Regions from separate parts of the Lysinibacillus canaveralius genome, predicted to be linked through region 1. Evidence: riboswitches for the same ligand, from Rfam matches in the RefSeq annotation. Region 1 holds a riboswitch; each other region holds the start of a gene.
The links. A riboswitch is a leader RNA that binds a small molecule or an ion and turns the genes downstream of it on or off. The one in region 1 is predicted to bind cobalamin.

Region 1 (4,341 bases):
ATTCTGCAGTTATCGCACTCGCAGATCTTGTATCGACAATTGAGCCGACGAAGCATTACTACGCTGACCAAGACCGGACAGCTGTGAAAGGTCTTGAATTCTAATGAAGGCGATTATGATTCAAGGGACAGCATCCGATGTGGGAAAAAGCGTCATCTGTACCGCACTGTGCAGAATATTAGCGAACGACGGTTACCGTGTAGCACCCTTTAAATCACAGAACATGGCACTCAATTCCTATATAACGGAGGACGGGGGTGAAATTGGGCGTGCTCAAGGTGTGCAGGCAGAAGCAGCAAGAACTGCAGCAACAACCGATATGAACCCTGTGCTGCTTAAGCCTAAAGGGGATATGGTGTCAGAAGTCATCGTGCACGGGAAGCATTTTACAAATATCGATGCAGTGACCTACCGGGAGCAGCTGGTTGAAATGCTTATGCCAAAGGTAAGAGAGTCGCTAACTCGTTTATCCCATTCGTACGATATTCTTGTTCTTGAAGGAGCGGGAAGTCCAGCTGAAATTAATTTGAAGCAGCGGGATATCGCAAACATGCGTATGGCCCACGAGACAGATGCAGCTGTTATTTTGGTTGCTGATATTGAACGAGGCGGTGTTTTCGCTTCTCTCGTAGGGACGCTGATGCTGTTAGATGACGACGAGAGAGCACGCGTTAAAGGAATTATCATTAATAAATTCCGGGGCATGAAAGAATTGCTTGATAGCGGGGTTGAATGGCTTGAGGAATACACAAACATTCCAGTCCTGGGTGTCATCCCGCATATCGATGTTCAAATTGAAGCGGAGGACTCTATGGCATTATCGAGCCTGCGTCTAAAAAAACCGCAAACAGAAGAGTTTTCAATCGATGTAGCTGTGATCTGCTTCCCGCGTATTTCAAATTTTACGGACGTTGACCCGTTAATGGATGAACCGCATGTAGGTGTCCGTTTTGTAAAATCCGTAGCCGAACTGAAAAGACCGACCGTCATTATTTTACCCGGGACAAAAAATACGGTAGAAGACTATGAGTGGCTCGAGAAGACAGGATTGGCGAAAGCTGTTCATAAATCCGCCCAAAACGGCAGTTACATTTTCGGAATTTGCGGCGGCTATCAAATGCTTGGCGAGACATTGGTTGATGAACAAGCGGTTGAAGCTGCTGGCGGAGTAACGAAAACGCTGGGACTGCTGCCGCTGGAAACGGTATTCGTACCTGAAAAGCAAACAGTGCAAGTATCGGGACAACTTTCATCAGGTGAACAGGTTACAGGCTATGAAATCCATTTAGGCCGTACAAAGGCAACACGCTTAATCAAGCCATTTGTCCAGCTGCACGATGGACGTACGGATGGTGTGCGAAGTGATGATGACCGTGTTATCGGCACATATTTGCATGGCATTTTCCATAACAGGCAGTTTACGAGAAATTATTTTAATAACATTCGTTTAGAAATGGGTCTAACAGTAATTGAAGGTCAAGTGCAAGCAGAAGAAGAGCGCCGCGAGCAGGCATATGAAATGCTTGATCGGCACGTGCGCCAGCATCTAAACATGGAACTTATTTATTCATTTATTACATAACATGTCGTTTGGTGTAGTGAGAACTACTTAAAAGGGAAGTGTGATGAAAGTTCACCACGGTACCCGCCACTGTGAAACGGAGCAGCAAATCAGCACCACTGCAACTGCGGGAAGGGATTTGTTTAGCGATGATGTGAAGTCAGGAGACCTGCCAGATAGACACGAAGTGTACCCACGGGATTATGGGAAGCATTGTACTGCATATATTAGTGCTTGCTTTTCCTCATGTAGATTTTTCATTGTCTACATGATTTTTTATGCAAGTGTTTAGAGAACTAGGCAGTGAACAATCAACCGATGGTAATCATTGTTGTTCATATTTGTGTTTAGAAAAGGAGTGGCACATTTGAAGGGACCATTAGCCATTGATTTTGAAAAAATTTGGCAGGAGGGCATGCATGATTGGCATGGCAACATGCCGCAACGCATGGTAGATGATACGTTGGAAGAAGCGTTTTGGAACCAGTCGATGAAGAAAAAATCATATAAGCAGACAGAGGACTATGCTGTACCGATTTATCAGGCAATAAAGCAATATATTGAAGCTCCTGATACTGTCATTGAAATTGGTCCAGGATGGGGCAATTATACCTTTCCATTGGCAGAAGATGCTGCTGCCTTAACGTGCGTAGATGCATCTGAAAGTGTACTAACGTATTTAGCTCAATATTTTGATGAATCGTCAAATGTTCAATTTGTTCATGCAAAATGGGAAGAGGCAGAACTTGAACAGCATGATGTTGTGATTGGGGTCAATTGCTTTTATAGGATGTACCACATGCTCGAACCCCTTAAGAAGATGAATGAACTAGCGAAAAAAAGAGCGATCATTGGCATGACAACCGGTCCAATCCAACCGCATTATCAAGTGTTGGATGAACAGTTTGGCTATTCCGTTAAATATCCCAGAAGAGATTATATCGAAATTTTGAATATGCTGTACCAGCTCGGGATCCATGCAGATTGTCAAATGCTTTCTCTAGTGCGTACTTATACGTATGAAACAAAGGAGCAGCTGCTTACAGCACAAAGTAAAAAAATACTTGATGAAACGTTTGAGCTGAAACATATCGAGCAGGCACTCGAGCCATTTATTGTAAAGACACAAGATGGCTATTGTTACCGCCATCAATTTTACGCAGCGATTATTTCCTGGACACCGGTAAAGCGATCTATTGGAATGACCCAACATGAAAAAAAGATTTAACACAGTAATGATCGCTTTGTTCGTCCTGCTTATACTAGCGATGACAGCCGCTGTCATGGTTGGTTCTGTTGATATAACCCCGCTCATCATATGGCAAGTGGTACTTTCTCATTTTGCTATAGATATCGGTGTGCAGCCAACAAGTGCACAAGCAATTATTATCTGGGAGATTCGCGTTCCGCGTGTAATATTGGCCGTAGTCGTTGGTGCAGGTCTGGCAATTAGCGGTGCGGCGATCCAAGCCCTTGTCCGTAACTCCATTGCCGATCCATACATTTTAGGGGTGTCATCAGGTGCTTCAGTCGGTGCAACTTCTGTTATTTTGTTCGGGACGTTCAGTTTTTTAGGAATGTATGCGCTCTCAATCGCGGCGTTTGCTGGTGCCATGCTTGCGGTATCCATCGTGTTTTTATTGGCACGTGTAAACGGACGTACATCTGTTGTAAGGCTGCTGCTTGCAGGGATTGCCATCTCTCTTGTTTTCTCTGCTGCTGCGAATTTTATGCTGATGACCTCTAAAGAAGAAGGCGGTATTAAGGCAGTAATGCATTGGATGCTTGGTAGTTTGGCAGGAGCTAAATGGAGCAATATTGGCATTCCGATTGCTGTTTTTGCGACCGTATTTATTTTATTAAACATATTTTACAGACAATTAAATGCCCTTCTTATGGGAGAAGAAACTGCTGCAACTCTAGGACTGTCAATCGAAAAGTTCCGATTCGTTATTATTGTGCTTGTTTCATTATTAACTGGTGTCCTTGTTGCTGTGAGCGGATCGATTGGGTTTATCGGTCTTATTATTCCGCATATTGTTCGAATGATTGTCGGTTCAAATTATAAGTTTGTATTACCTATGAGTGCTCTTATTGGAGCTGTTTTTCTTGTTTGTGCAGATGCTTTTGCAAGGTCGGTTATTTCACCGGAAGAAATGCCGATTGGGATTATAACAGCATTATGCGGCTGTCCTTTCTTCATTTGGATGCTTCGCAAACAAAGTTATTCGTTTGGGGGTGGTGAATAGAGAATGTTTGATGTACAGCATGTTTCATACGAAATACAGGGCAAGCAAATTTTAAACGACATCATCTGTTCGGTTCAAAGGGGATCCTTCATCGGCTTGATTGGCCCAAATGGCAGTGGGAAATCGACTTTGCTAAAAATGATGTACCGCTATTTCAAACCAACGAGCGGTCTCGTCGTATTGGACGAGCAGGACATATGGAAAATTCCTGAAAAAGATTATGCAAAAGAAGTAGCGGTCGTCAGTCAGGAATCACCTGTAATTTTTGACTTTACCGTCAGGGAACTTGTGCTGATGGGCCGTACACCACATAAAAAGCTGTTTGCCCGAGATACAGAGGCAGATTTGCGTATCGTGGATCAATGCATGGCGCTCGCTGATATTACACATTTAGCAGATCGTCAGTTTAGTAATTTATCCGGAGGAGAGAAAAAGCGGGTGACAGTGGCAAGAGCACTTGCGCAGAAAACAGATGTCCTCATTTTAGATGAGCCGACAAATCATTTAGATATCGAGCACCAGCTGCAATTA
Region 2 (4,341 bases), 1.8 Mb from region 1:
TATCATAGACAGAATTCGAAAAAGCATTTGCATGCAGCTGGGGTAATACGGCCATTTTCTTTGCCAGCTCTTTGGGACTAAAGGATTTCAGCGGCTTTTCATCTATAGAGACACTGCCCGCAGTTGGTTCGATGATACCGCTAATCAGCTTCAGAAGAGTAGATTTACCACTGCCGTTTGGACCAAGAATACCAAGCACCTTTCCTTTTCCCACATTGAAAGATACGTCCTGAACAACCGGCACATGATTGTATCCACCTGAAATATGTTCAACCTTCAGCATTTATGCCATCCGCCCCTTTCGCTGTCTGAAGAAAATATAAGCGAATACAGGTGCTCCTATGAAGGATGTAATAACACCTACTGGCAGCTCGGTCGGTGCGATGACCGTCCGGGATACCAGGTCGCAAATGACTAGTAAACTCGCTCCATTTACTAATGCAATCGGAAGCAGATGGCGATGATCCGTCCCTACTATCATACGTACCATATGCGGAACGACCAGTCCGACAAACCCGATTGTACCCGAGACGGCGACTGCGGCACCTGTCAGCATTGAGCCGCCGATCAAAATAAAATACTTGCTTCGCTTTACATCGACGCCGAGGTATTTGGCACGCTCTTCCCCGTAGATCATGGCATTGAGTTCACGGCGGTTCAGCCATAGAATAATCGTACCGAGGATAACAAAAGGAATAATCATCTTCACGTAAGGCCAGCCTCTCATTGAGACACTGCCTAACAGCCAGCCCATAATCGACCGCAATTCCTCCCCCGTCAAGGCAATCATTAATGAAATGCAGGAGCCTAAAAATGAGCTGAATATGATACCGGTCAAAATCATTGTTTCCATCTTCATCGTGCGATCCACTATTCTCGCAAATCCCATGACAACCATCATCGTAACAAACGCACCGATCATACTAAAAATGGGCAAGGTGAAGAAACCCAATACTGGAACGGAAACACCGAAAAACAGCGTAAATACTGCCCCGACAGAAGCACCAGAGGATATGCCTAATGTATAAGGATCCGCAAGGGGGTTTTTCAACAGCCCCTGAAAAGCAGCACCTGCAATTGCAAGCGAGGCACCAACCAGCGCAGCCAGCATAACGCGCGGCATCCGGATATTCCACAATATACTATAGGCCGTCGGATTCGATTCCGCATCCCAAAGTGTAGAAAGAGGCACGGAGACCGAGCCAATCGATACTCCGCACCATATACTAACAAGCAATATAACGGCTGAAATGATATAAGCCGCTACATATTTTTTAGTCATTAAATACCTCTGGGTAAACTGCTTTTGCTATTGATTCTACGCCTTCAGCAATACGCGGGCCTTGGCGGCTTGTTGTGTCCCCGTCTACCACCGTCATATTATTATTTTGGACAGCCTTCATAACAGAAAAGGCTGGGTTATTTTTAATAACTTCATCGTTCCCTTCGTATGTGAACAAAAGAGAATCCGGGTCAGCGGCAACGAATTCTTCCGGACTATACATTGGCCATCCATCCTGCTTTACAGCATTTTCCACATTAATAACCTTCAGCATCTCATTCATGAACGTATTTTGCCCGACTACATAAATATCCGGTGCAACGCCTACTACCATAAAGGCTGTCTTTGGCTCAACACCTTCTAGTTTCTTCTGGATTTCCGCAAGCTTTTCTTTAATAGAGGCAATGACGTCTTCTGCCTCGGCTTCCTTACCTGTTAAAGCCGCCACCTCTTCAATTGTTTCGTATGTTTCATTAAAGCTGGCAGCATCCTCTACTACAAATACCTTGATACCTGAGTCCTCCAGCTGGCCGATTGCTCCCTCAAGTGCATACATACTTGATTCATGGGCAAATACCACATCTGGCTGAAGCGAAATAATCGTTTCTATGTTGAATTCGGTACCGCCTACCCGTGTTCTTTCATTTACCTGCTCCGGGTAATTGTCGTTATCATTAACACCGACAATCTCTTCATCCAGGCCTAAGCCAAATAAGATCTCTGTATTAGAAGGTGTCAGTGAGACAATGCGCTCCGGCGCTTCCTCTAATGTTATTTCTTTCCCTAGGGCATCTTCTACTGTTACCGGGAATGTACCTGCCGTACTTTCCTCACTTTGTGCTGTCTCATTTTGTTCCTTCGGTTCTGCTTCATCTCCACAGGCTATCAGTACACTGAGTGCCAGGATGCTCGTTGCAGCAAGCTGCCAAAATTTCTTCATTTTCTTTTCCTCCTTCTACTGTAAAAGGGCTCTGTTCCTACTAGTCGAACCGGCCCTGACTGGATCGATTTTTCCCTTAGAAGATACATCTCAACCAACATAGCTCAGGATCTTGCCTTTTCTTATGTGAGCCCCTCTAAAACGTCTGCTTTTCTATCCGCAAAAAAGCCCCCCGACTAATTCGAGAGACTTGGAAAAAGGCTAAAAACTACATGTAACGGTACACTTGTAAAAAGCCAGCTTTCCTATCCTCGTAGGTAGTCTTGGGATTTGTAAAGGCAGGTCTCCTGGCTTATGCATCAGCACCAATCTCCCCCTTCCCGATTGCTCAGTGGGCTATACAGATAGGCTAGCATTTACAGTGGCGGGACCGCGTCAGATTTGCACCGACTTCCCTTTTATCCTTGCAGACAGCAAGGAACCTTTACTGCTTATCAAATTATTCAACATGTCTTATTATAGCTCAAAACTGCTATTTGAAAAGGGGAGTTTTCTGAAAACTTCACTTCAATGCGCTGTCTGCCAGCTTCTGGATTGTAATATCATCCATTGGCGGATTGTGTAGACCTGCCCGTACATCACGATAATATCTTTGCAGCGGACAGGACTGCTGCAGACTCTTTGCTCCTACAAGCCGCATTGCTTTATCCACAATTATAAGTGCTGCATTTGTAACGATCGATTTTGCTATGCTTAATTCGTTCGTCAACTGATTTCTGCGCTCTTTGTCATCGTAGGCCTCCGCCGCCCCATATAAGGCAAAACGAGCCTTTGCCAGCTCTAAATCCATTTCGCCTATTAGCGTCTGGACATTCGGCAGCTGGGCAATCGTTCCTTTAATGCTATTTGGGGAATGCGTTTTAGCAAATTGTACAGCGTAATCTCTAGCAGCCTGAGCAACCCCTAAATACGTTGCAGGAATTAATAGCAGCCATCCATTGTTCGTTAAATGTGCCCGGTCAGAGGCAAGTTCGACTAATGCCTCCTGCGGAAGATGAACATTTTCAAGAACTAAATCATGGCTTCCTGTCCCCCGCATCGACAAGACATCCCAGTTTTCTTCTATTGAAACGCCTGGTGTGTCTTTGTGAATAAGGAAATAGCCCGTTTGCTGCTGTTCTTCAATCCATACGGCTGTCAGAAAATAATCGAGCCCATACGAGCCGGTCGTATAGTTTTTGCGGCCGTTTACAACCCACTCTTTACCATCATATATCGCTTCAGACGCTGGCTTTCCGCCACGTGCCGGACTTCCCATGGCGAATTCGCTTACGGCACGGTTTATAATGGCGCCGCTGTTCACTTCCTTGGCAAAGGCATCCAGCTGGTCTTCACTCCAATAACGATGTTCATACAGCTCTCCAACCATCATAAGTGTCCATGCAACAATTAGCGCTGTACTTCCATCAAGGCTCCCTAACTTTTCATGCACAAGCAATGTATCATAGACGCGATACCCTTCCCCGCCCAAATCCTTTGGAAGAGTGAGCTTTGTATAGCCGATCTCGCGGAGCAGCTGCAGATTTTCATAAGGAAATTGCCCTTCATCTCCAATTTGCGGGGCATATTGTTCAAATTGCGGTCGTTGCTTTTCTAATATTCCGTCCCAGCGAGCGTGTAATTCTTTTTTGTAAAATAATGATTTTGTCATACCGATCTTTCCTTTCATCTACAATCAAGGACTTTCTTTTATTGTCTCGTGAAAAGAAAGATTCTACAAGAAAAAAGGCTGCTCCCTTTAAAGGGACAGCCTTTTAATGTGGAACTGCACAGAGCTTTACCGTTTGTTGGAACAAAACTATCGTGTGCTGTTATGTTTGAACAATAGTATTACTTACATTTTTTCTGGCGCACTTACACCAATTAACTTCAATGCATTCGCTAATGTTGTCTTCACAGAAGTAATTAATGCAAGACGAGCTTCCGTTAACTCTTTATTATCTACATTGATAACCTTTTCTGCATTGTAGAAGCTGTGGAACGTCGCGGCTAAATCTTGAATATAGTTGGCAATACGGTGCGGTGTACGGTGTTTTGCTGCATCTGCCACGATTTGTGGGAATGCGCCCACTTTTTTCAGTACATCTTCTTCCTTCTCTGCTGTCAATAATTCAAGGTT
Region 3 (4,341 bases), 440 kb from region 1:
GAATATCAAGCGAACCAAGATTGCAAGACACATCTAGTCCATATTCATTAGGCTGATCTTGATCCGTAATAACACTTGTCTCCTGCACTTGAAGGATTTCTGTACAAAGATTTGACATCTTCACCCGGCCAATTCTCTTTAAAGGATGCGCCTTGTTTACATTATCATCAAAAATTTCAAATGGATAACCGGATTCAAATTGCGCTTTTTTTATTTCTGTATAGAGCTTTCGGGCATTAAGTCGCTTAATCTTACGGATATTTGGATTATCGAGCAATTCATAATACATTTCACTCATCGACAGCTCGGACATACGTTTTCCATATTCTTTGAAAATATCATATGGGCTGAAGAGAACAACATCCTTATCACGCTTCATTAACTCAAAGAAAATACCCGGAATAATAATGCCTGTTGATAGAGTTGCCAGACGGATCTTATCATCAGCATTCGGTTTTTTAGAGGAGATGAAATTTTCAATATCCCCATGGAAAATATTCAAATAAGCGACACCTGAACCGTTTCGCTGTCCTAATTGATTTGAATATAAGAATGAGTTTTCGAGCAGCTTCGCTACCGGAATGACACCGCTTGCTTTGTTTAAAATTCCTTTGATAGGATCACCTAGCGGGCGAACATCTGTAAGGTTTACTCCTACACCTCCCCCAAGGCGTGACAGTTCCAGACAATAGCCGATATTCTCCGCAATGCTGTTCATTGTATCGTCCATTGTCAGCTTGAAGCAGCTAACGAGTTCGCCTCTTGCCTTCTTCCCGCTATTCAGGGCAGTCGGTGTAGCAGGCTGGTACGCTTCCATCATCGCTTCTACAGCCTGTTCCGCTAATGTTTCATCACCCTGCGCCAAATAAAGAGCAATAATAACAATACGGTCTTCATATTTTTCCAGTATTTCCTTGCCGTCTCTGCTCTTCATAGCATAGCCTTCATAAAATTTACTTGCGCTCATAAAGGAAGAGAAACGGAATTTGTAGCTATATGCTTTTTCATACAAACTCTTAATAAATTCAAAATTATATAATTCCAAGAATTCGCTCTCATAATAGCTTTCTTCTATTAAGTATTTTAGCTTGTCCTCCAAATTAATGAAGTGCCGCATTCTTACATTCACGTCTTCAAGGAAATAACTGCGTGTCGCTTCCTTGTCCTTTGCAGTGTCAATACTGCCTGTCGTAGCGTATTGATTCAATACTTCATTGTTCAACTTTAAATATGTTTTCATTACACAACCTCTTTTACTTGTTGATGATAAAACTGGATAATTTTTTCGTAATCCTGGGGGTAGCCTCTTAAATCCAGCTTGCAGACAAGTGGTATTCCATATTCTGCAGCCAATTTATCACCGGCCATCCCGAAAACATGATGACCGAAATTACTATTGCCACTAACGATTACGCCCCTGCAAAATGAATTGTTCTGCTCCATAAAACGGGCCACTTGAAATGGGATATCGCCTAATCCATCTGTATAGGTGAACAGTAAAAAAGGAGTTCTAAGCTGCATTCCATCATTTATCTCAATATTCGGTAAATTGAGTTTAGAAACCACAAAGGATACATTTCCCGTTCTGCTGGCATAGACAATCACTTGCTTATCTGTCCGATTCTTTCCAAAATAGCTGGGACACTTCCAATTAGTTCATCATTCACTTGTAAAATCGGTACTGAGGAAAATCCGGCCTCCGTTACTCTTTGCATAGCTTCTTGATTATGATCTAAATTGACTACTTCTGCCTCTATTCCTGCTTGTACAAGCTCCGATTTGACCCAAAGACACTTTGGGCAGACTGTTTTCGTGTATAACTTCATGAAACTCATCCTTTCTTATTCATTATGCCTCGAGTAATTGTTTTGGGAATGTGAGCTTAACATCACATCCTATCACCACTTGGAGGCTTTTACTTTTAATAGTGCACAGTAGAGGAGCAACGAAAAAGGTGCCTTTATCCGTATTTGCCCCGCTGCTTACATTAGTGGGTATCTTCGGTTGAAACAAGCCGAACATAAAAAAAGCTACCTCCTAAAGAGATAGCTAGAAATGGAAACGTAAAAAACCCGTCTCCATTTCTCAATCCCCGAAGAAATGTAAAGTCGCTTTATTCAGGCAGGTCTCCTGGCTTTGCTTCATTCTTTGATTCCCTTCCCATGCATTAAGCACAGTGGCTACGAATCATCGTCGGCATTCACAGTTGCGGGGACAGCGCCGGAATCTAACCGGACTTCCCTTTTAAACTACATATAGTAGTACCTGGATAAAACTAACACAATATATTGTTTTAAGTAACTGAAGTCAGTATAGCATAGTCCCTTCCGAAATGTAAAATGTAAATTTCACTTTCCCTTCTAACATTAGAAATTTCATGCAAAAAATACAGATTCCATTTTTAAATTCATGCATTATGGTACGATATTCAAAAACGCGGGTGACTTTATGTATCTTACTATTTGCGTTACAAGCGATCTTCACGGGCGGCTGGACCGTTTTCAAAAAATAGCGCAGCACATTGAACAAATAAAGCCTGACATTCTTATCGATAACGGCGATTTTCTGCAAGGAAGTTTAATAACTTATTACTACGACCATGTAAAGCCCGGGCCGCACCCAATGATTGCAATCGCTAATAATCTTGGCTATGATGCAGCCGTCTTTGGGAATCATGAATTCAATTATCCATTAAAAGAAGTAGAATTCATGAGGAAACAATGCGAGTTTCCCTGGATAGCAGCTAACATTGGAAACTTCGCAAAGCCGTATGTCATAAAAGAGATCAAAGGAAAGAGAGTGGCGATCATTGGCATCGTTACACATGTTACCCCTTTTTGGGACGAACATCAATATACAAGTGATCTTCAATTTTCAGAAGCCTTTACAGCTGCACGCGATTGGGTTCAATATGTTAAGAAAAAAGAATATGCAGATGTCGTTATTCTTAGTTACCATGGCGGCTTCACAAACCATCCTAAAACCGGTGCTCCATTTGCAGAGAATGATGGAGAAAACCAAGGAAATCAGCTGCTTGATATTCCGGAGGTCGACATCTTAATCACAGGTCACCAGCACCTGGAAATCTCTTGTATTGTAAATGGAATTCCTGTTATCCAGCCTGGTGCAAACGGCTCTTGTTTCGGCCATATAACATACGGACTTAATGACGAGAAGGCACTCGATGTACAACTACACCATGTTACAGCCATCCCCGAATGCTATCCCAGCGAAGTAAGCAGATGGCTTAAGGAGCGGATCGGTTATACGGAAGTAGACTTTCGTTATGAAGGAATGCTTGCTTCCCGGCTTGAGAATCATGCGTTCGTTGATTTTATGCACGATATCCAGCTAGCGGCTGCTGATGCCCAGTTATCCGTCGTCGAATTATCTTATCACGAATACGGAGGGTTCACTGGTGCTATTACCCATTTTGATGTTTTAAAAAACTTTTCACGTCCAAATACCTTGAAAGTATTAGAGCTCACAGGAGCGGATATTAAGGAAGCACTCGAACAATGCGCGGCTGTGTTTGCAGTGAATGCGGATGGAGATATAGATTTTTCCTTAAATGTACACCCTGACGTGCTAGCTCCCTATGTATACGATTTTTGGGGCGGCCTCGATTATGAGCTATTAATAAGCGATCCAGTTGGATCTCGTGTAAAAAATATGCTCTACGATGGTAAACCTGTTACAAATGATATGACGTTTAAAGTCGTGATGAACAGCTACCGCGCAACAGGTGCCGACTTTCCTATGTTTCGAAATAAGCCCCTGCTGGAAGAAACGAAAGAGATTGTACCCGAGCTCATCATAAAATACATCAAGGATCACCCCCCTTTGTCACACCGGGAGCACGGGCGTTTTCAAGTCACAGCTGGAAGAGCAGAGACTCCCTCCATCTATTAAATCTTCTCATTCCATACATGCTTAAAGCGGGTGTCTGAAAGTCGTAGAAGGACAAGTATATAAACTATATGAGCCATATTCGTAATGGATCTTGCCAATGAAGATACATCTGTCCAGAAAACTTCAACCTATCTGGACTTCAGTGCAAAATAGCTACTTAACTTTATGATAGACATACCTTTTATTATTTAAAAATACATCATTTTCTATTAAAAAGAGAGTGTCTTTTTGACACTCCTAGGCTGAAGACAAATTCAAAGAAATTTGAAATTGTCTTCAGTCTTTTTTCTATTTACAATACATAGTAAGAAATCGTCGATTTCCACTCTAGGCGCTACGCTTACCACGGGCACGGCCTCAGCCTTCTCCCTCGCTGCGCTCCGTCCGGGTGCTTCGGGCCAACAGGATGTTGGTCACAAAGGCGTTGTC

Region 2: it holds a riboswitch for cobalamin, as region 1 does, so the genes downstream of both, AA0Y26_RS02105 (ABC transporter substrate-binding protein) here and AA0Y26_RS10845 (class I SAM-dependent methyltransferase) in region 1, are expected to answer to the same signal.
Region 3: it holds a riboswitch for cobalamin, as region 1 does, so the genes downstream of both, AA0Y26_RS13215 (glutaredoxin family protein) here and AA0Y26_RS10845 (class I SAM-dependent methyltransferase) in region 1, are expected to answer to the same signal.

Annotation. Positions count from the first base shown of each region.
Region 1 is NZ_CP154840.1:2,151,155-2,155,495, forward strand. It holds gene AA0Y26_RS10835 (cob(I)yrinic acid a,c-diamide adenosyltransferase) at 1-104, shown strand, start outside; gene AA0Y26_RS10840 (cobyric acid synthase) at 104-1,582, shown strand; cobalamin riboswitch at 1,575-1,753, shown strand; gene AA0Y26_RS10845 (class I SAM-dependent methyltransferase) at 1,920-2,789, shown strand; gene AA0Y26_RS10850 (FecCD family ABC transporter permease) at 2,773-3,810, shown strand; gene AA0Y26_RS10855 (ABC transporter ATP-binding protein) at 3,814-4,341, shown strand, end outside.
Region 2 is NZ_CP154840.1:398,562-402,902, reverse strand. It holds gene AA0Y26_RS02115 (adenosylcobinamide amidohydrolase) at 1-283, opposite strand, end outside; gene AA0Y26_RS02110 (FecCD family ABC transporter permease) at 284-1,282, opposite strand; gene AA0Y26_RS02105 (ABC transporter substrate-binding protein) at 1,275-2,222, opposite strand; cobalamin riboswitch at 2,482-2,663, opposite strand; gene AA0Y26_RS02100 (acyl-CoA dehydrogenase family protein) at 2,725-3,873, opposite strand; gene argS (arginine--tRNA ligase) at 4,057-4,341, opposite strand, start outside.
Region 3 is NZ_CP154840.1:2,587,274-2,591,614, forward strand. It holds gene nrdE (class 1b ribonucleoside-diphosphate reductase subunit alpha) at 1-1,240, opposite strand, end outside; gene nrdI (class Ib ribonucleoside-diphosphate reductase assembly flavoprotein NrdI) at 1,240-1,605, opposite strand; gene AA0Y26_RS13215 (glutaredoxin family protein) at 1,602-1,826, opposite strand; cobalamin riboswitch at 2,103-2,284, opposite strand; gene AA0Y26_RS13220 (bifunctional metallophosphatase/5'-nucleotidase) at 2,449-3,912, shown strand.